Regions from separate parts of the Paenibacillus sp. FSL R7-277 genome, predicted to be linked through region 4. Evidence: riboswitches for the same ligand, from Rfam matches in the RefSeq annotation. Region 4 holds a riboswitch; each other region holds the start of a gene.

Region 1 (5,059 bases), on a different contig from region 4:
GCGGGTGTGACGGTAGCTGAACTGGAGTAGCGCCCATAGTCCGGCAGGGAAGAGGGAAAAGTGTGCAGGATAATATTGATCTTTTGCTGGAACATCCGCTGGGGGCGCTGCTAGGCTACTTCACTGTCGCCATATTGGGGCTGGTCGTATTCCTGTCCTTCTTCGAAATGGTGACGAAATACAACTGCTGGGAAGAGATCCGCAAGGGGAATGTGGCCGTAGCCATGGCAACCGGAGGCAAAATCTTCGGAATCTGCAACATCTTACGCTTCAGCATTGAAGCGGGGGCATCCATCTATGAGACGATGAAATGGTCGGTTGTAGGCTTTTTGCTGCTGCTGCTGGCTTACTTCCTGTTCGAGTTTTTTACTCCGGTCTTTTCAATTGATGAAGAGATTGCCGCAGATAACCGGGCCGTAGGACTGACAGCCATGCTGCTCTCCATATCCTTGTCCTATGTTATCGGCGCGGCCATATTCTGAATTAGGGGGCAGGGAGATGAAGCTGCTGATTCGGATTCTGTTTTTTTCAGCCCTGGCTTTTATAGCGGCCGGCATTATATATTTAACGGTGAATTGAACCGAATGTGAGTAAGCGAAGGAGATTATACTGATGGAGACAACAGTTTGCCCATGGTGCCATACCGAGATTGTATGGGATGAGGAGTTTGGCCCCGAGGATACCTGTCCTCATTGCAATAACGAGCTTAGCGGCTACCGCACAGTGACGATAGGTGCAGAGGATCTGGAGGATGAAGAGCCGGATACGCAGGAAGCTTCCGGAGTGGAAGAGATCAGCGACGATAATTTGTGGGATGACGACGACAAGGATAGCGTGGTGCCTGTATGGGGTACGCTGGGTCAGTTCGGTGACGACTATGATCTGAAGCGTTATGAGGACAAGGTCTCAGGCTTGCTGGCTGCCCAGCTGGAAGCTCCGGAATGTCCGCAATGCCATGAGCTGATGCTTCACTCCGGTACGCAGCAGGTGGACGGGTTCACTCCGGCAACGCCGGAAGCGCTAGGCGGCGCAGCTGTGCTGAAGCCTCCTTTTGCGCTGAATCTGTACGTCTGTCCTTCCTGCTTCCATGTGCAGCACAGCCTGGCGCAGGAAGACCGCATCCAGCTTGTCCGCAATCTCAGCACCTCAGCCGAATAAAGATCGGATTCATGCTTTCCCTGCTGTCTGGACATGTTAGTAATAGATGATGTGTCTTAGGACGAGCAGGGAGGGCTAAGCATGAGAGGTTCAGAACGGGGACAGGCGGCGCTGCTGCTGGCTGTAGGTGGGCTATACCTTCTGGCTACAGTGCTTGCAGGAACGTTCCTCAACGTATATCTGTGGAAAAGCCGGCAGAACTTCGCCATGATCGGCTGGTTCACCGTGGCCCAGCAGCTTGCCGTGGGTCTCAGCTTTTGGCTGGGCGGCAAGTGGGTGAAAGAACATAACAAAATGAATGCCCTGCGGCTGGGAATTGCCGTATCGGGCTTTTTTTATTTGCTGGTGCTGTGTTTGCGGGGCGACGCGATTCATTACATTTGGCCGCTGGGCGGGGTCCTAGGGCTATCCATCGGGCTGTACTGGCTGGCGTTCAATATTGTTTTCTTCGAGATTACCGATGCCAAGAACCGCGATTTCTATAACGGGTGGATGGGCCTGCTGGGTTCCCTGACGGGAATAGCCGGACCCTGGGTCTCCGGCTGGATGATCTCCCGCTGGCAAGGCGGACAAGGTTACCGTATGGTATTCATACTGTCGCTTTGTATCTATGGGGTAGCTGCTGTGCTTAGCTTCGGCCTGCGCAAGCGGCCGCGCGGCGAAGCCTATCTCTGGCTGGAGCCCTGGCGCGAGCTTACCCGCAGGCGCAGTCCTTGGCGGCCAGTTGCGGCGGCGCTAGTATTTCAGGGCATCCGGGAAGGCGTATTCTCCTTCCTGATCGGTCTGCTCGTCTACATTGCAGCACAGGAGGAGAGCAAGCTGGGACAGTTCGCCCTGCTGACTTCAGCCGTCTCGCTGATCAGTTATTATGCGGCCGGCAGATGGTTCAAGCCCCGCGCCCGCCTCGGCGGTATGCTGGCAGGCAGCCTGCTGCTCATCGCCTTCCTTCTTCCGCTGCTGTGGAAGGTGAACTTTACCACCCTCCTAATCATGGGAATCGGGACCTCACTCTGTCTGCCGCTCTACATGCTGCCGATGCTGTCCACCAGCTTCGACCTGATGGGAGTGTCCGAGGAGAGCGCCGGCAAACGCGTGGAGCTGGTAGTGCTCAGGGAGCTTAGCCTGATGAGCGGCCGCCTCCTCGGCCTGCTGATCTTCATCGCCGTGCTGTCCCTGGACCAGTCCCCGCGGACTCTAACTCTGCTCATGCTGGGATTGGGCGTTGCGCCGATTGGGAGTTGGGTGGTGGTGCGGGGGTTGCTCAGTTCAAATGTTCACAGAAATAACAATATTATATGATTCAAATATAGGGTATTATTGCCAAGGTAAGTACAGATTGTAATTGAAGTGAATCGAAATGATTTTGCATGAATGTAACCATTAGAACTAAAAAGGCAAACCTGTACGAAAGTCAGGGACGCAAAGCCACGGGCCTTACCACAGGGCGGGAAATCCCCATCTGTGAATGGCAGCCGGGCCGCTCTTTCCGGTGGTTTTTTTGCGCCCTTTTTTAAAGGAATTGTAATTGAGCGGAGGTCTTTTATGACAAATAGCAAAAGCTTCATATGCAAGGTACTGTGTTTTATCATTCTGGCTCAACTTCTCTCACCTTTCGTGGAATTCTCAGGGATGAAGATTTCCGCGCAGTACAGTATGCTCAAAATCCGGTTTCAGCCCGAACAAACTCCCGTACAGGACGGAGAGCTTGCAGATTCCGGAGCCGTTTTTAGTGTCAAAAACCAATACTCTTACGGCTGGAACATGGATCATACCGATGCAACAGTCTCAAGAGATACATACGACAACTCCGGCATAAGCAGCCTGACACGAATCCATCCGGATGGAAAGTGGGAAATAGCGCTAGACAATGGTACTTATGAAGTCTCAGTAACCGTAGGTGACTCTGTTTATAGCAGCAATAATTCCCTAACTGTTGAGAATATCAAAGTTATGGAGGGACTCACTCTTGAAGCAGGGCAGCATAGAACGATCAAGAAGAAGGTTGCTGTCGAAGATGGAAGACTAACTTTAAGTCAAATCAATGCTCCTGGAATTGAGACTGCTCTAAATAGCATAGATATCTCATTGGTTAATACATACACTCCCACGTTGATACCGCCTCAAATCCGTTTGCCTTTTGAACCCAATAAGGTTGCAGGAGACAAAGTACTTCTATCTGGAAGTATGACTAACATACATAACGCTCCGCCTTTTATTCACGTTAATGGCCTGCAAGGAGAAATCTCTCGGCATATCCGCGAACAAATAGAATCTATTGAACAACAAATACAGCATATTAGCAAAAATGCAGTGGAACTAAGAAATGCTGATATTGAAGCTATTCAAAGCTCTATCCGCTCCAGCAGCAACAAGCCTGCCATTATTGCAGTAGGACAACTGAATTTAGAATCAAGCGTTACGTTTGGAAGTGCAGAACAGCCTGTCATTTTAATCGTAGATGGCATGAATACGAACCGGAATTTGAATATAACGGTGTACGGATCGTTAATCCTCCGTGGAGGATTAAATGCAAATACTGAGTTGGATGTTAATGTTATCAACCCTGCACCAGATGAGAATCTTGGTAACCTATGGGTACAGGGGACTGTGCATTTGAATAATAACTCCAATGTACATGTAGATAATGAATTGTTTGCAGGTTCTTTGGTTTATAACAATGGCTCTCTCGATCTATCCGCGAAACGGATAGTAGTACAAGGCAATATGAACATCAACACTATGGTAACTATGAATGTAGACGAAGAAATGTCTGTAGGAGAAGTGGTTTCCAATAATTCAAGGGCAGAACTAAATGTAGCCCAAGGAGACCTGTTTGTCCGGGACAACGTCAGTGTAAATAATCACTTGAATATCAATACAGGCGGATTATTTGCAGTAGGCGGTAATGTCATCTCGAATCAAAGACCTGTAATACACACGGGGAATGAGCAAGCAGGACGTACATTGTTGAAGTATGTTCTGTCGGGCCTTAAGGCTGAGTATTACAGTAATAATGATTTTACGGGCAAGAAGGCAGTGAAGGTAGATGATTCTATCTCTCTATCAGGGCAACCTCTCCTGGGCGTGCCAGGAATAGAGGACCAGCGTTTCTCCGTAAGATGGACAGGTCAAATTCAACCTAATTATACAGATAAATATATATTTTCGGCTAAAACGTCAGGCGGAGTCAGACTCTGGGTGAATGATCAGCTCCTGGTCGATGCCTGGACAGCGAAGCAGCATGTGGAGCAAGGAACTCTCCAGCTCGAAGCGGGGAAAAAATATGACCTGAAGATGGAGTATGCGAATGACATGGGGAATCCTCAGGCCAGCTTATTCTGGGAGAGCGAGCAGCAGATTCGTGAGGTGGTTCCTTCTGTATCTCTAAGACCGTTTTCTATACCAGCAGTAAATGCAAGTGCAACAGACTCAGCCATTACACTGGGCTGGCCTTCTTTGTTTAATGCGGACGGCTATGAGTTGGAATTTGATAAAGAGGTTACCGTTCTTGGCAGTGAACCTGGTTTCGCCAAGGAGGGACTTAGTCCGGGAACCGAGCATTTCTACCGGATCCGGGCCATCAGTGGTGATATCAAAGGGGAGTGGTCAACAGCCTCGTCTTACTGGACCTTGCCTGCAGCTCCCTTGAACATTCAATTGAATGCTACAAGCCATACCATTACTCTCGCATGGGAGCCGGTAACCGGGGCCTCCAGTTATGAAATAGAGGTTAATAACAGCACAAAGAATATAGGACCGGTGCTAACTTATCAGGAGAATGATCTGAATCCGAACATGCCTAAGGTATTCCGAATCCGAGCGGTTAACAGCAGCGGATCAGGGGCATGGAGCGAAGTGGTTACGAAGACCACTCTAGTTGGAGTGCCTTCCAAGTTGCAGG
Region 2 (5,059 bases), on a different contig from region 4:
CCGTGGAGACGGCGGGCCGGTTCATCAGCCAAGCCAGGGATAGAGCTGCAGGTGAGGTGCCCAGTCGCTCCGCAATGGCCTGAACCTGCTCCCCGAGCGAGATGCGCTCCGGGGTAAGGAAGCGGCGGAAGTTCGGATCGGTCTCTGCTCTGGAGCCGGCAGGGACCTTGCTGCTGCCAGTATATTTGCCGGTAAGAATGCCGCCCGCCAGAGGGAAGTACGGGATGATGCCCAGACCCTGATCCAGGCAGAGCGGAAGCAGCTCCGCTTCGGGCGTGCGGTCAGCCAGCGAATAGCTGCACTGGATAGAGATGTATTTCGCCCAGTTACGGGCTTCGCTGATTCCAAGCGCCTTCATCAACTCCCAGGCGGCATAATTGGAGGCTCCGATATAGCGCACCTTGCCTGCGGAGATCAGATCATCCAGCGTACGCAGCGTTTCCTCCAGCGGTGTGTAGGGATCGAAGGTGTGAATCTGATACAGATCCACATAGTCGGTCTTCAGCCGGCGCAGGCTGCCCTCCAGCTCCTGCATCAGATGATGGCGCGAAGAGCCGCTGCCGCCGGGTCCCTCATGCTTCGGCAATCCGGCTTTGGTCGCCAGCACTGCGTTATGGCGTTTGCCTTCAAGCGCAAGGCCGATGATCCGCTCCGATTCAGATCCGGCATAGATATTGGCGGTATCGATGAAATTGATGCCCTGATCCATAGCGGTGTGCAGAATGCGGACCGAGGTTTCCTGATCTGCCCGTTTGCCGAAGGAATTGGTTCCAAGACCCAGGGCGGACACCTGCAGGCCGCTATTGCCCAGACGGTTATATCGCACGCTCTCACTTCTCCTTATATAGTAGTAGTCTTAGCAGGAATCACGCACAAGCAGCTTGCCGCCGGACTCCAGGCGGCTGTCCTGTGACCGGGCGAGATTAATCACCGCATGCTCCTCCTGGAGCAGCTCAATCTCCTCACCCAGCTTAAGCAGCAGCCTGGAGAAGCGGCTTAGGACACTGTCCGTGATGTACCCGGTGAATTGTCCCGGATGGGCGAATACCTCAAGCATCTGCCAGAGCTGGTCCGTGCCGGAGCCGAACGCCCCGTTCATACGGCTTAGCGCAGCCTGAAGATCACGGATCAGGCTGCCCAAGTGGCTGTATTTATCCTCCAGCAGCAGCATGACTACCAGGCCGTAATTCACGGATTGCTGGCGGGATTCCACATTCTTGGCCAGCTGGCGCGCTGCCTCAAGCAGTCCGTCCGTCTCTGTCCGCAGCAGGCATGCGAGGCTGTGCAGACGATGCTGCATTACCCCGGCGTGTCCGGCGTACAGGCCGCTGCCGGTGACCTGGCCGCTAACGTAAATACTGCCGGTGGCTATAATTGTAGATTGGCGGATATCGCCATAGACGTACACATTCCCGAGGGCTTCAATTCGTACAGGTCCTTCCAGATCTCCCGGTACAATGATGTCACCTGCGAACATAACATCGCCCGCAGGATCTGTCATCTCTCTGGCCAGAAGACTGACCGGAGGGAAGTCACATATCCGGACGCTGCCGCTTCCTCCGCAGATACGGGGCCTGCCGGTGTGCCGGGCTACGATATTGCCACAGGGAAGGAGCTTGGCATGATTACCGGCAGCAAAGTAGATATCCTGCGGCGGGGGAGGGGGCAGGACCCTTCCGTCTGTGTCGAGGCCGGGAATGCCTTCTTCCGGCGGCAGCTTGCGGGCGAAGACTTCGCCTGCAAAGGCAAAGGGGGCTCCCGGGAAACGGAGATACTCCAAGGGTTCCGCAGGCTTCTGACCCCGGGCTCCCTGTCCCTGAAGCATCCGGTTCCCCTCCAGTGTATGCTCAGGCAGCAGGAATTCCAGCCGGGCTTCCTTGCCGGGCAGCGGGGCTCTGCCTTCAGCGATGCATACGGGGAGATATGTAGGGTTCGTAAGCTCCGCGTACAGGGCGGGAATGTTCAGGTTGCGCAGAATAAAACGGTTGTCCAGTGAGGCGATAATCTGTTCTATGGTGAGCGTGGACAGCAGCATCGCCGGATTGGGCTGGGCACGGACGACCGCTTCGAAGGCGGCGGGGCAGTTGACCAGATTCCAGGCGTACTTCTCTGCACGGTATAAAGTGAAGTGGACCTTGAGCTTGTCAGGCGATACGGTAATTTCATATTGCGGCTTCTCACAGATCTCCCAAGTGATATAATCCGCCCTGGTCACCTCGGTCGGCTCTGTAACGGTCTTCCAGTTGATCTTCAGGACAACAGGGTGGACCGCAGAAATGCGGGCGGGAGCACCTCCGGGGAGCGGGGGAGTAATGAATATCTGGTTGTCCTGCACGAGGATAATTCCATTCTTATCTCCAGTTGTCCCGTCAGAAGCTCGGCCCTCCACAGAGAATGAATCCAGGAGACCTTTACGTTCGAGCATCAGGGACTCTACGAATTCATATCGGCTTGGTTCGATATCCTGCTGCGGCATGGTTGTAACCTCACTTTTTCGTATGATCAATGGCAATTCGTACAGAAAAAGAACATCATCAAGCCTGGGAGGCTTTCCCTCCTGAATAGCTGGCTTAAGTGGTCTCTATTGGCAGCCTGGCAACCGTAAACGCAGATTCCGGCGTTCTTAGGCCCATAGCTTTGCGTCCTGCCCTTTCGGGAAGTTTGCCTTTAGAAATAGATCAATGATATACATCCTGTAGAGGTGGGAGTTATGGTCGACTGTAATCGACAAAAAGAGTCATAAATAGTTCTTACGCGTCATTAACTTCTGCAAACAAGCTTAATTCTAGTACTTAAAGAGCTATTTTTCAACTATATTATGCCTATTTATCAAAAAACTCGAAATATGCAGCTCTATTTCGACAAAAAAACTGGTTTCCCAGCGCTTACAGCTTATGGAAGAGGCAGGGGGAGGAAAGTATGAGCATTCAACTGTTGGGACACCCTGGGCTTGGTAAGAATCGGAGTGTTCTTTTTTGATAAGCGATTTTGCGAGTGTTAATGTTATGTATATGTTAACTGTGTAAATAAACACAAACATTCAGTGTATTATTTCGTAATAAAACCGAAGACATCGCAAATTCATTGTAATATAATCTAACTCATACCAAGGAAACGCGAATTAATGTTAACTAATATAACATTAATAGAGATAGCGACATCAGGAGAGGAGCATAAACCATGCAGATTGCAGCAACACCTTACATCTGGCCTTATGACGGGGCTGTGGACCCGGCGAAGACAGCGCTGATGATTATCGACATGCAGACGGATTTTTGCGGCAAGGGCGGTTACGTCGAGAGAATGGGTTATGACCTCTCATTAACAGCGAGGGCGATCCAGCCCATTCAGCGGCTGCTGGCCCGTATCCGGGACATCGAAGGCTTCACCGTGATCCATACCCGCGAGGGGCATAAGCCGGATCTGTCGGATCTGCCGGCGAACAAGCGGTGGCGCAGCCGCCAGATCGGGGCCGAGATCGGCTCCGAAGGACCGGCGGGACGAATCCTCGTGCGGGGGGAGCGCGGCTGGCAGATCATTGATGAGCTGGCGCCTGCCCACGGAGAGTACATTATAGACAAGCCGGGCAAAGGGAGCTTTTACGCAACAGACCTGGACCTGATCCTGAAGAATAAAGGAATTACCCATCTGATTCTGACCGGTATTACTACCGATGTCTGTGTACACACCACGATGCGGGAAGCCAATGACCGCGGGTACGAGTGTCTGATCCTTGCAGATTGTACAGGAGCGACGGATGAAGCGAATCACCTGGCGGCGCTGAGTATGGTTCAAATGCAGGGCGGAGTGTTCGGCAGTGTAAGTGATTCACAAGCGGTGCTGAAGGCGCTGGAGCAATACTAAATCATTCATAAACGGGGGAATAACCATGTGGAACAAGTCCAGAACAAAAGCGCTGATGCTGTTAACCTCGCTAATGCTGCTCCTGACCGCCTGCGGTAACAATACGGAAGCCGGGAAGGCTGAAGGCCAGGGAGCGGAAGGCTCGGGCGAGCTGAAAAAGGTGGTGCTCCGGCTGAAGTGGATTCACCAGGCGCAGTTTGCCGGCTTTTATACCGCAGTGGAAAAAGGCTTCTATAAAGAAGCGGGGCTGGATGTTGAGATCCGCCCGGGGGGCTCGGATTTCCCGGCTGTGCAGATGGTAGCTTCCGGCAGTGAGGAGTTCGGAGTTACCGGTGCCGACCAGATCGTCATCGCCAGAGAGAAAGGCGTCCCGGTCAAAGCGTTGTCCGCGATCTACCGCAAAACCCCGTTCGTCATGTTCACGCTCAAAGAGTCAGGGATCAAGACGATGGAGGATCTGGTCGGGCAAAAGGTGGGCATTAAGCTGGGCGGCAACGAAGAGCTGACCTTCCGGGCCATGGAGAAAAGCGCGGGTATCGACCCTTCGCAAATCGAAGAGATGCCGGTCAAATATGATCTGAGTCCGCTGTTAACCGGTCAGGTCAAGGCCTGGCCCGGATATGTCATTAATGAAGTGCTGGCTGTAGAGGAGCAGGGCAAGGAAGTGAATATTATCGACCCGAACGACTATGGCATCAATTTCTATGCTGATACCTTGTTCACTACGGAGTCTATCATCAAGAAGGACCCGGAGATGGTCGCAAGCTTCGTGCAGGCGTCTATGCAGGGCTGGGATTATGCAGTAAAGCATCCGGAGGAAGCGGCGGAATTCGGTCTGAAGTATGGCGAGAAGCTGGATCTGAAGCATGAGGTCAATATGATGAAGGCCAGCATTCCGCTGCTGGATCCGGAGAAGCTCCCGCTGGGCTCAATGGACGAGGCATCTTGGGAGACATTGCAGAAGAATCTGGTCGAGCTGGGATTTGTGAAAAAGGAACAGGACATCGGCGGATTGTTCACCAACGAGTTTTTGAAATAAGGAGGGACCCGATAATGACAACAGCGATCAAAGAACAGCTGGATGCTGCCGCCGCGCGGCATCCCGGTACCCGGGAAACCATGCTCTCCCTGCGCAATTGCTCTCTTTCTTTCGGCAACGTGCCTGTGCTGGATCAGGTCAGCCTTGATGTATACC
Region 3 (5,059 bases), on a different contig from region 4:
ACAAGCACAGAACCAGCCGGCCGCAACCAGTCTTCCTGACAAAAGCCAGCCGGGAGAGGAGCCTGCTCCCGCAGCGCCTGTAGAGGACAATCCAGTCCCCACAGCTTCAGCAGCAGCAGAGGTTATTCCCACTGCCACTCCGGCGACTGAGATTGTTTTACCGGAAGCAACTCCAGATCCATTACCCGGCAGCGTAATTCCAGGCACTGTAATGGACGGCGCGCAGCCTGCTCCTACAGCTACACCGGCTCCACAATCTGAACCCAGCAAAGGCGGCGAATAAGATGCGCATCCGAAAAATAGTCAATACGATAATTTCCACTCTGATTCTTATAGTGTTCCTGGTGCTAATCACAGCCGTTGTCATCTCCAAAGCCTCCGGCGGCGAGCCCTCCTTCTTCGGCTACCAGATCAAGACGGTATTATCCGGCTCCATGGAGCCCGGCATCCAGACCGGTTCCATTGTGGCCATTAAGCCGGGCGGGGACATGACCCGGTTCCAGAAGGGCGATGTGATCACTTTTCTGAATCCCGATAATATCCTGATTACCCACCGCGTGGTCGCTGCCGAGCTGAACAGTGCTCTGGGGGAAGCCAGCTACACCACCAAGGGCGACAATAATGATTCAGCCGACACCGCAGCCGTCAGTTCCACGAATGTGGTAGGTGAGTACACCGGCGTGACCGTCCCCTATGTGGGCTATGCCATGAGCTTCGCAGTCTCCAAAGCCGGAAGCGTAGTGCTGATGATTATTCCCGGACTGCTCCTGCTTCTCTACGCGCTGTATTCTTCCTGGAAGGCCGTTGCGGCACTGGAAAAGAAGAATGCCCCGTCATCCGCAGCCAGCAGCGGCGGGCCGGATACTCTGACTGATCTCGTACAATGATCAATTGTCCTCTCCCGTTTACGAAACGCGGAGCCACAATACAGCTTGCCGGAAGCACCGGCTATGCACAAAGCAGACTCATAAGAGAGGGATGAACAAATGAACGTCAAAAAAACATTAGGTCTCGGCGTTGTATCGGCAGCATTAGGCTTAACCCTGGTCGGCGGAGGCACCTTCGCTTACTTCAGCAGCACTTCTACTTCCTCAGCTTCTTTTAACAACGGAACCCTATCATTACAATCTGATCCCTCCGTCATTGTTAATCTCAGCAATCTCAAGCCGGGCGATACCGTCTTACGGGACTTCAAGCTCAAAAATGACGGGACGCTCAATATTCCCAAAGTGGTACTGCGCACCTCATCGGCCATTACAGACGCCCAGGGAGACAACGGCTCCCATAATTTCAAGGATGATATTATTGTGACCTTCCTCGTGAACAAGGATAAGAAGGAATCGCCGCTCCTGGTCATCTCGCTGGCCGATCTGGAGCAGGAGAGTCCCGATCTGGTGGCCCGGGGAATTCTCGGAGCGATCTTAGGCGGAGAGAAGTCCGGCATCAAAGCCGGCACCTCGGATAACCTGACCATCCAGTTCGCCTTCAAGGAGACCCTCCAGCCGCAGAACTATTATCAGGGCGACACGCTTGCACTGACTCTGAATTTTGAAGCCAACCAGGAAAAAGGCACGCTCAAATAATTCCACAAAAACAAACCATTCGAGGAGGAAATAAATAATGGGTATCAAAAAAACATTGGGTCTTGGCGTAGCATCGGCAGCACTGGGCTTGTCTTTAATCGGCGGGGGCACCTTCGCTTACTTCAGCTCCACAGCTACCAGCACGGCAACCTTCGCAGCGGGTACGCTGAAGCTCGGCTCTTCCTTCAATACTCCGGTAGCGCTGACGAATCTGAAGCCGGGAGACTACACCGTCCGCACCTTCACCTTGTCCAATGACGGCACACTGGATATCAAATTCCTCAAGCTTGCCACCACTTACACCGTGACCGATGCCAAGGGCGATAACGCGGGCCAGGATCTCGGAGACCACTTCAAGGTCAAGCTCCTGGATAATACGTACACCGGCGGTTCACTAAGCGGTCATGTGCTGTCCGAGATCTCCCTGAAGGATCTAAAAAACACCCCCAGCTACGATCTCGTAGCAGCAGGTGTACTGCCAGGAGGGATTGCCGCCGCCGGGTCCAAGACCTTCAAGATCGCCTTCGAATTCGTAGACAACACGCTCGATCAGAACATTTTCCAGGGTGACGGCTTAGCTCTGAACTGGACCTTCGATGCTCTTCAAGGAGTGGGAGAAGCCAAGTAGATCAGGGGCCAGCCTATACAAGTGAAAATGGCTTTGCCGTCCTTTTATTAGGAAGGCAGCTTTCAGCAATCCATCAAGACGGCATATCCTCCCCCATCCGGGCCGGGTATGCCGTTTCTTTTTCCCCGCTGCCGGGTTCAAGGATTTTTGTCCGTTTTGCGGATTTTTGTTATACTGACAAGAGAAAACGGCTTTGCCGGCCTTTGAACGGGCGGTACCGTTTCAACGAGAAAGATAAGGAGAATGTATAGCGCGAAGCATATCACTTCTTATTTTTCACCAAAAAAAGTACGGAGGGCGTTGTAATCGTGTCAGATACTATGGGAAGCCGCATCCACAAACTCCGGCTGGAGAAGGGCTATTCGTTATCCGAGCTTGCCGATAAGGCTGATGTGGCGAAATCATACCTCAGTAATGTGGAACGGAACATTCAATCCAACCCCTCCATTCAATTCATCGAAAAAATCGCTGACGCGCTTCAGGTATCCATTCATGCACTGTTGTATGGCGGACTGGCAGAGACGGAAGAACAGGCTCTGGACGGGGAATGGTTCCGGCTTGTTCAGGAGGCCATGGCCTCCGGTATAAGCAAACGCGAATTCAAGGAATTCCTCGATTACCAGAAATGGCGCATGGAACAAAAGGACAACTAGACGAGCATTATATGCCACAGGGAAGACTCCGCACGGCAGGGAGGCCGCCTTCGGCGAAGGCAGCCTTTCAAGCGGCATACAGAAAAGGCACAGCGTACCGGACGCTGTGCCTTTTCTGTATGTATCCGAACAATGATGACCGCCCTTACATCGCCTGGAGCGCCTTCTCACTTAGAAACCGGCGGATATCCTCCGCCGCGATCCCCGCCTGCTTGGCAGACATCAGCAAGTGCACCCATTCTAAATCCAGATCTACTGCCTGCAGCTCGTCATTCCCCTGGTTGGACATATCCAAGAAATCTCCTCCTAGAATTTTCGCGTCCCCAGGCAGTCCGGCCATCATAGTAGTATTGCTACTTTGTAGTATTTCTACTTTAGATCCGAGACTTTGTGCCCCTGTCTTTCGGCAGGTTTACCTTTTACTGGACCCTTTCCATCATGAAAGGATCTGGCAAGAATCGATGAAACCGTTCTCCGCAATAACATTATACAAGATCATGTGCGATTAGTGTGTCGTTTTCTGGAATTTTTTTATTAAAAAATGTGAGGAAACTTAGCTGAAATTGCCAGCGGCTTGTATAAATATTTCCAGTTCCAAGTTCAAACACTAGCTAATAGTTTAAATATACTAAAGGGAACCCCATCCGCCCCGCCTTACCGCACCACGCAACATCGTATAGAGACAATTACCCATTTGTATGGATGACGGACTGTTATATGAGTTTTTCTATTTATGATAGTTCCGTATGAATACTGTAATGAATCATGCCAAATTGCGAACGGATTGACCGAAAGTATGAATTGATTACCCCGCCGGAAAGTAGCACAATAGGATGAGAATGAAACCGCAAACATTTGCAGCTCCGCCAAGTGGCACACTGGATGCCTCGCGTGGAGTTTATCCGTTAGGAGGACCTATTCATGGCAGTCAAAGAGCCCTATAACGACACAGTATGGAGCAAATACTACGGCCCCAACCTGGGCTACATCCAAGAAAGATATGAGCAATTTGTCAAGGACCCCTCTTCTGTTGAACAGCATTACCGCGATCTCTTCACCGTATCCGGCCCCCCTCCACTGGCACCCGATGCCGAGAGGGCTCCAAGGCCTGCCGTATCAGCAGATGCCGAGTGGCTCAAGAAGGCTGTCAAGGCCTCGAAGCTGATCGCCAATATTCGAATATATGGCCATATGGCCGCAGACATTGACCCGCTGGAACGCAGCACGAACCCGATGGCCAAATGGCTGGAGCTGGAGACCTACGAGCTTACCCGCGAGGATCTTAATGCCCTGCCCGCTTCGCTGATCTGGGATAATGCCCCTGCGGATGTGCATACCGCGATGGATGCCGTCCACAGAATGCGCCAGGCCTATACACAGACCATTGCTTATGAATTCGGGCATGTGCATGATGAACGCGAGCTGCGCTGGCTCAACAGCCAGGCGGAATCGATGACCTCCCCTGCCCCGCTGAATAATACAGAACGCAAAGAGCTGCTGAAGCGGCTGGTTCAGGTGGAGCATTTCGAGACCTTCCTGCACAAGACCTTCGTCGGCCAAAAGCGCTTCAGCCTGGAGGGCAATGATGCCCTTGTGCCGATGCTGGATGAGATTGTGCGGGCTGCCGCGCATGACGGCGCTGAGCATATCCTGATGGGTATGGCCCACCGCGGAAGACTTAATGTGCTGGCTCATATTCTGGGCAAGCCTTATGATATTATTTTCTCAGAGTTCCATCATTCGCCGAACAAAGAGCTGTTCCCTTCGGAAGGCTCCATGGGTGTGACCTACGGCTGGAGCGGTGATGTGAAGTACCATCTCGGGGCTGACCGTGCCGTCCGCGAAGGCGAGACCGTACGTACCCGGATCACGCTGGCCAATAACCCGAGCCATCTTGAATTCGTCAATCCTGTCGTCGAGGGCTTCACACGCGCCGCACAGGAAGAACGCAACGCTCCGGGACTGCCTAAGCTGAACACAAGCAAGGCTATGGCTGTGCTGATGCACGGCGATGCAGCCTTCCCTGGCGAAGGTATTGTCGCTGAGACGCTTAATATCGGCAAATTGCAGGGTTATCAGAATGGCGGTACCGTGCATATTATCGTCAATAACCGGATCGGCTTCACCACCGAGAGCGAGGATTCCCGCTCCACCCATTATGCCAGCGACCTGGCCAAAGGGTATGAGATTCCAAT
Region 4 (5,059 bases):
GGTGGATACCCAAGCCGAAGGCATGCGCAAGAACATCCAGGCTACCCAGAAGGTGGCGGATACTATCGAAGCCCTATCGCATAACGCACGAGGCATTACGATGATTACCAAGACGATTACCGAAATTGCTGAACAGACCAACCTGCTGTCGCTCAATGCTTCTATTGAAGCTGCCCGTGCAGGCGAGCATGGCCGCGGGTTCGCCGTTGTTGCCCAGGAGGTCCGCAAGCTGGCCGAGGAATCCACCGCTTCAACCAAAGAGGTGTTCGGTCTGGTACGCAGCATCGAAGCGGATATCAAGCAGGCTATCGATAACATCGCCATCAATGAAGAGGTAGTCCAAGTGCAGAATGAGATGATTACGGAGACAGCCAACATTTTTGCTCAAATTGTGCATAGTGTCCAATACATAACCGAGCAGATTGCCTCCTTTTCCGCAGAGAGTGACCTTATGCTGGAGAGCGCGCTCAAGATCTCCGGGGCGATCGAGAATATCTCAGCCATCACCCAGGAGACCGCCGCAGGGACGGAAGAGGTATCCGCAGCGATGAACGAACAGATTCATGCTCTTCAATCCGTAGCTGAGGAGACAGAGAAGATGACCTCCGCGGTCTTCAACCTGCAAAAAACGATTCATATTTTCAAATTTTAACCTCAGCACAAAGAGACACGCCTGCGGAATTTTCTGCGGGAGGTGTCTCTTTTTTTGGGCAAAACAAAGATTGTTATGTAATATTCACAAATTGTTGAAATTGTGCATAAGGGTAAAAACCGTGCTTTGCACTTCTTTACTATAGTCGTTCTATTGTCATAGCTTGTCTATAAGCTAACATCTTACATCACTATTACTTAAGTCCTATCACTGAAATTTGTAATGCTGTATATCTAGTGAATTCTTAATGTTTTGCAGTAAATCAGGAATGTAATGAGGCTTTGTGCTCACTTCCCACATTAATCAACCTAAACGGCCATTTGCATTTTAAGACTTTAGTCTTCCAGGGACAACCATTTTCAAAAGTTTGAAAATCCAAATATTTAGCCATTTCCACTCCTGAATATTCGTCAAATTCCGAGTTTCTTCTCACAGGGGTTATTGACAAAAGCGGAGCAAGGAATATATTGTAAAGGAAAATTCTCCACAAATTCATTTATAACCGCATACCGGCAAAATTCACCGAAAGGGAATGACGCAAAGCCATGGATCTACAGTCTCATTTCTGAAGTGGGATCATGACAGCCAGGTTGCTGAAAAACTGTGAACGCCTTAGGTTTCGCGTTTGATTATGGTGATTCGTGCAACAGACCTGTGCTCCAATGGTGAGTACAGGTTTTCTATTGCTGACGTATACAAATAACAACTTGCGGGGTGGATGTTCTGAAGACAGTTGCAGATTATATGGCGGAAGCATTACACGATCTGGGAGTCACTCATTCTTTTGGAATCATAGGCAAGTCTATTTGCCCCATCGCTTTGAAAATGGTTGACTACGGTATAGAGTTCATCCCCGGCCGGCACGAATCCAGCTCCGGCTTCGCCGCCGGCGGTTATGCTCTGAAGACCGGCAGTCTCGGGGTAGCCTTCGGCACCTCCGGTCCGGGCGGAACGAATCTGCTCACCGCAGCAGCGCATGCCAAGGCCAATAATCTTCCCGTCCTCTTCATCACCGGACATCAGTCCATCAAGGAGCTGGGCATTCCCCAATGTCAGGATTCCACTTCCTACCTGGCTGATTTGGCAGATATGTTCCGGCCGGCCACCCTCTTCAGCAAGCTCGTTGAACGCGGCGATCACTTCAGCACGATTTTCAACCATGCCCTATCCATCGCCCTCGGTGACCAAAAAGGTCCGGTCCATCTCTGCATTCCGTTTGATGTGCAGACAGAGCGGCTCGCGGAATGCCGGATTGTTCTGCCGGAACGCGAGGGACTAGTCAGTTATCAGAACTATGACCGGGTCATCTCGGCGATTAATCAATCCGCTAGGCCGCTGATCATTGCCGGTAAAGGCGTCAACCGCTCAGGTGCCCATCAGGAACTGGTTCAGCTGGCTGAGACCTTCAACATTCCTGTAGTCACCTCTCCAGGCGGCAAAGGTGCAATAGCTTATGATCACCCGCTCTACCACGGTCCTGTCGGCGTTGGCGGCTCCTCGCACGGCGATGAATTGCTGAACAACAGCGACCTGTTCATTGTTCTGGGCTCCCGCCTGAGCGACATGACCATCTGCAACCTGAAGCCGGAGAATCATCCGCCGCAGCTGATCCAGTTCGATGTAGATCCAACCTTTGTCGGCAAAATACTGTCCTCATCCACCATCGCTGTCGGCGGGGACTTAAGGGATAACCTGGCACTGTATCTTCAGAAGCTGGACCCCTCTACGGTCACCAAGCATGAAATCACAATCTCCAATGCTTACAATGACGAGTTGCCCGTGCTGGCGGGGCTCTCTCTGGCTTCGGTAATGAGCACAATGAGCGACCTGATTCCTTACAACAGCAGCGTGTTTGTAGATGACGGCAGCCACGGGTTCAATGCTGTGAAATGGTTCAATGTCCGCAGGCCCGGCAGCTTCATATTCGATGCCTACTTTGCTTGCATGGGCAATTCAATTGGCATGGCGATCGGTGCCAAGACGGCTTCTCCCGGAGAGACTGTCTTCTGCATTACCGGTGACGGCTGTTTTATGATGCTCGGAACTGAAATAAACACAGCCGTTTGCAAGGACATTCCGGTGATTTTCATTGTGGTGAACAATAAGCAGCTGGATATGGCGCTTAAGGGTATGGAGAAAACGACCGGCCGGATTGACGGTACGATCTTCGAGGTTCCGATGGATGCCGTGAAATTCGCCGAATCGCTGGGTGCAGCCGGCTTCCGCTGCGAGACGCAGGAGGAGTTCGCTGCCGCAATCCGCGAAGCTGTGGCACTTAACAAGGCAGCTGTCATTGAGCTGCTGACTGACCGTGATGAAATGCCTCCTACGGCCCACCGCACGCTGGATCTTACGTAAGGAAGCCGTATCCGCACACCTTTTCTAACCTACTATCAGGAGGACATATCGTGAACAAGAACATGAACAGCGGACTCGATCATTTCACTGATCTCTCAGGAGATTATGGGGCCAAGGCCCTGGCTCCGATCAAAGAGCATTTTCCGGAATTAGCCGAATATATCATGGGCAATGCCTATGGCGATATTTTTCAGCGGACCACGATTGGCTCTGACTGGAAGGAGATCGCGGTGATCTCGTCGCTGATTACGATGGGACAATATGAACAGCTGGGGGTTCATTATGTAATGGCGCTCCGCGTTGGCATGACCGTCGAGCAGATCAAGGGCGTGCTGCTGCATCTGACCCCTTGCGTCGGTGCCCCCCGGGTGATTTCGGCCTTTAATGTGCTGCTGGATACCCTGGAGGAGATCAAAGAAAAATCTTCATAAATCTACAAATTTCGACTTTTGATTGCACGTTTCAGTATGATCTGGTTATAATGAAGGCAAAATATCCCAAATCGAATTGCGGTTTTGTCGAATAGAGTCGCAGGAATAACGTTTTGGAGGTATTGGAAATTACACTTAGGGAGAGATCAACATGGGACAATTTATTTTGAAGACAGATACTGCGAAGAAAGTAATCAATATTGAGCTGGAGGGAACCTTCTCTAACGAGGACGGGCTCAAATCTATACAGGCTTACCAGCAGACTATTAACCCGATCAGCCCTGCTGAATATGCACTAGAGATCGACTGCCGCAAGCTGAATGTAACCGCTCCTGATGTTGTACCGCTGCTTGAAGGCTGCTTCATCATGTTCAAGGCTGACGGCTTCCAGAAAGTGAGTCTTACCCTGGAAAATAACCCGATCCTCAAAATGCAGCTGGCACGCCTGGGCCGCAAAGCAGGACTTGAGAATCTGGAGATCACTTCAACCGTACAAGCTTAATAAATACAATTTAAACCTAAATCAGCCGCTTGAAACGCACAGGTTCATTCATTAAACCGGCTGCTAATGCTGGAAGAGAGTTTTGTAAGAAGCAGATTCGTGAGAAGTATAGCTAACAAAACTTTAGGAGGTCTGTACTATGGCGGGGATTCGCATTAAGGACATTGATATCTACCATCCAGACAAAAGAATCGGCAATGACTTTTTCATTCAGCATTTTGATGACAAAGGTATTGATATCCGTGGACTGTTGGCTACTCTGGGCCGTGAAAACCGCTACAGCATCGACAGCCCGGATGAGAATTCCCTGACAATGGCTTTTGAAGCCGCAAGTAATGTTCTGGAGAAGACCGGTCTTACCGGCCCTGACATTGACCTGATCGCTTATGCAAGCCAAACCCCTGAATATATATTTCCTACGAACTCATTGATGATTCACCGCCTGATTAACGGGGCTTCGCATACCATCTGTATTGACAGCAATGCCAACTGTGCCGGAATGACCGCCTCGGTTGAGCAGGTCAGCCGCCAGATGATGGCGAACCCGAGAATCCGCCGCGCCCTGGTCATCGGCTCCGATTACGTGGCACCGCATGCGGACAAGAATGATCCGGTATATTACGCGAACTTCGGTGATGCCGCTGCCGCTGTTATTCTGGAGCGCGATGAGCATTCGGTCGGCTTCATTGACTCTATCTACCAGACAGACACCTGTGTGTACGGCAACTCTCTGTTCCCGGCAGAAGGCCTGGCTAAGCTCGGACGCACCGGTGTTGCCGCAGGAGAGTTCAATGTGAAGTTCATTCCATTCGATGATTCCATCTGTGTGGATGCCGCTTCCGAATCAATCAACACTCTGCTAAGCAACAACGGGATTGCCCCTGAATCGGTCAAGGCTGCCTGCTTCTCACAGCTGTCTCTTCCGAACATCCAGGCCGTCTCCGGCAAAACCGGTATTAACCCTGAGGCCGCAGTCTACATAGGCGATGAGTTCGGCTATACCTCGACCAGCAGCCCGTTCATTGCCCTTCACAGAGCCGTCACTACCGGGCAGCTTGAACGCGGAGACAAGGTCCTGTTCTGGACCGTGGGCGCCGGATGGCAGAATGTCGCATT

What was found. A riboswitch is a leader RNA that binds a small molecule or an ion and turns the genes downstream of it on or off. The one in region 4 is predicted to bind cyclic di-GMP.
Region 1: linked by a shared signal. The riboswitch ahead of C173_RS03530 (fibronectin type III domain-containing protein) and the one ahead of C173_RS18870 (thiamine pyrophosphate-binding protein) in region 4 are both predicted to bind cyclic di-GMP.
Region 2: linked by a shared signal. The riboswitch ahead of C173_RS21205 (flagellar assembly protein A) and the one ahead of C173_RS18870 (thiamine pyrophosphate-binding protein) in region 4 are both predicted to bind cyclic di-GMP.
Region 3: linked by a shared signal. The riboswitch ahead of C173_RS34065 (anti-repressor SinI family protein) and the one ahead of C173_RS18870 (thiamine pyrophosphate-binding protein) in region 4 are both predicted to bind cyclic di-GMP.

Annotation. Positions count from the first base shown of each region.
Region 1 is NZ_ASPX01000008.1:129,434-134,492, reverse strand. It holds gene C173_RS03550 (endonuclease MutS2) at 1-30, shown strand, start outside; gene C173_RS03545 (DUF350 domain-containing protein) at 63-482, shown strand; gene C173_RS03540 (hypothetical protein) at 613-1,158, shown strand; gene C173_RS03535 (MFS transporter) at 1,240-2,457, shown strand; cyclic di-GMP riboswitch class I at 2,542-2,643, shown strand; gene C173_RS03530 (fibronectin type III domain-containing protein) at 2,701-5,059, shown strand, end outside.
Region 2 is NZ_ASPX01000071.1:32,039-37,097, forward strand. It holds gene C173_RS21200 (aldo/keto reductase) at 1-826, opposite strand, end outside; gene C173_RS21205 (flagellar assembly protein A) at 857-2,506, opposite strand; cyclic di-GMP riboswitch class I at 2,584-2,676, opposite strand; gene biuH (biuret amidohydrolase) at 3,181-3,864, shown strand; gene C173_RS21215 (ABC transporter substrate-binding protein) at 3,890-4,903, shown strand; gene C173_RS21220 (ABC transporter ATP-binding protein) at 4,918-5,059, shown strand, end outside.
Region 3 is NZ_ASPX01000119.1:95,850-100,908, forward strand. It holds gene C173_RS31270 (hypothetical protein) at 1-283, shown strand, start outside; gene sipW (signal peptidase I SipW) at 285-887, shown strand; gene C173_RS31280 (TasA family protein) at 987-1,583, shown strand; gene C173_RS31285 (TasA family protein) at 1,621-2,211, shown strand; gene C173_RS31290 (helix-turn-helix domain-containing protein) at 2,532-2,864, shown strand; gene C173_RS34065 (anti-repressor SinI family protein) at 3,010-3,153, opposite strand; cyclic di-GMP riboswitch class I at 3,188-3,291, opposite strand; gene C173_RS31295 (2-oxoglutarate dehydrogenase E1 component) at 3,786-5,059, shown strand, end outside.
Region 4 is NZ_ASPX01000065.1:59,508-64,566, forward strand. It holds gene C173_RS18865 (methyl-accepting chemotaxis protein) at 1-652, shown strand, start outside; cyclic di-GMP riboswitch class I at 1,154-1,250, shown strand; gene C173_RS18870 (thiamine pyrophosphate-binding protein) at 1,397-3,010, shown strand; gene C173_RS18875 (carboxymuconolactone decarboxylase family protein) at 3,061-3,441, shown strand; gene C173_RS18880 (hypothetical protein) at 3,593-3,943, shown strand; gene C173_RS18885 (3-oxoacyl-[acyl-carrier-protein] synthase III C-terminal domain-containing protein) at 4,083-5,059, shown strand, end outside.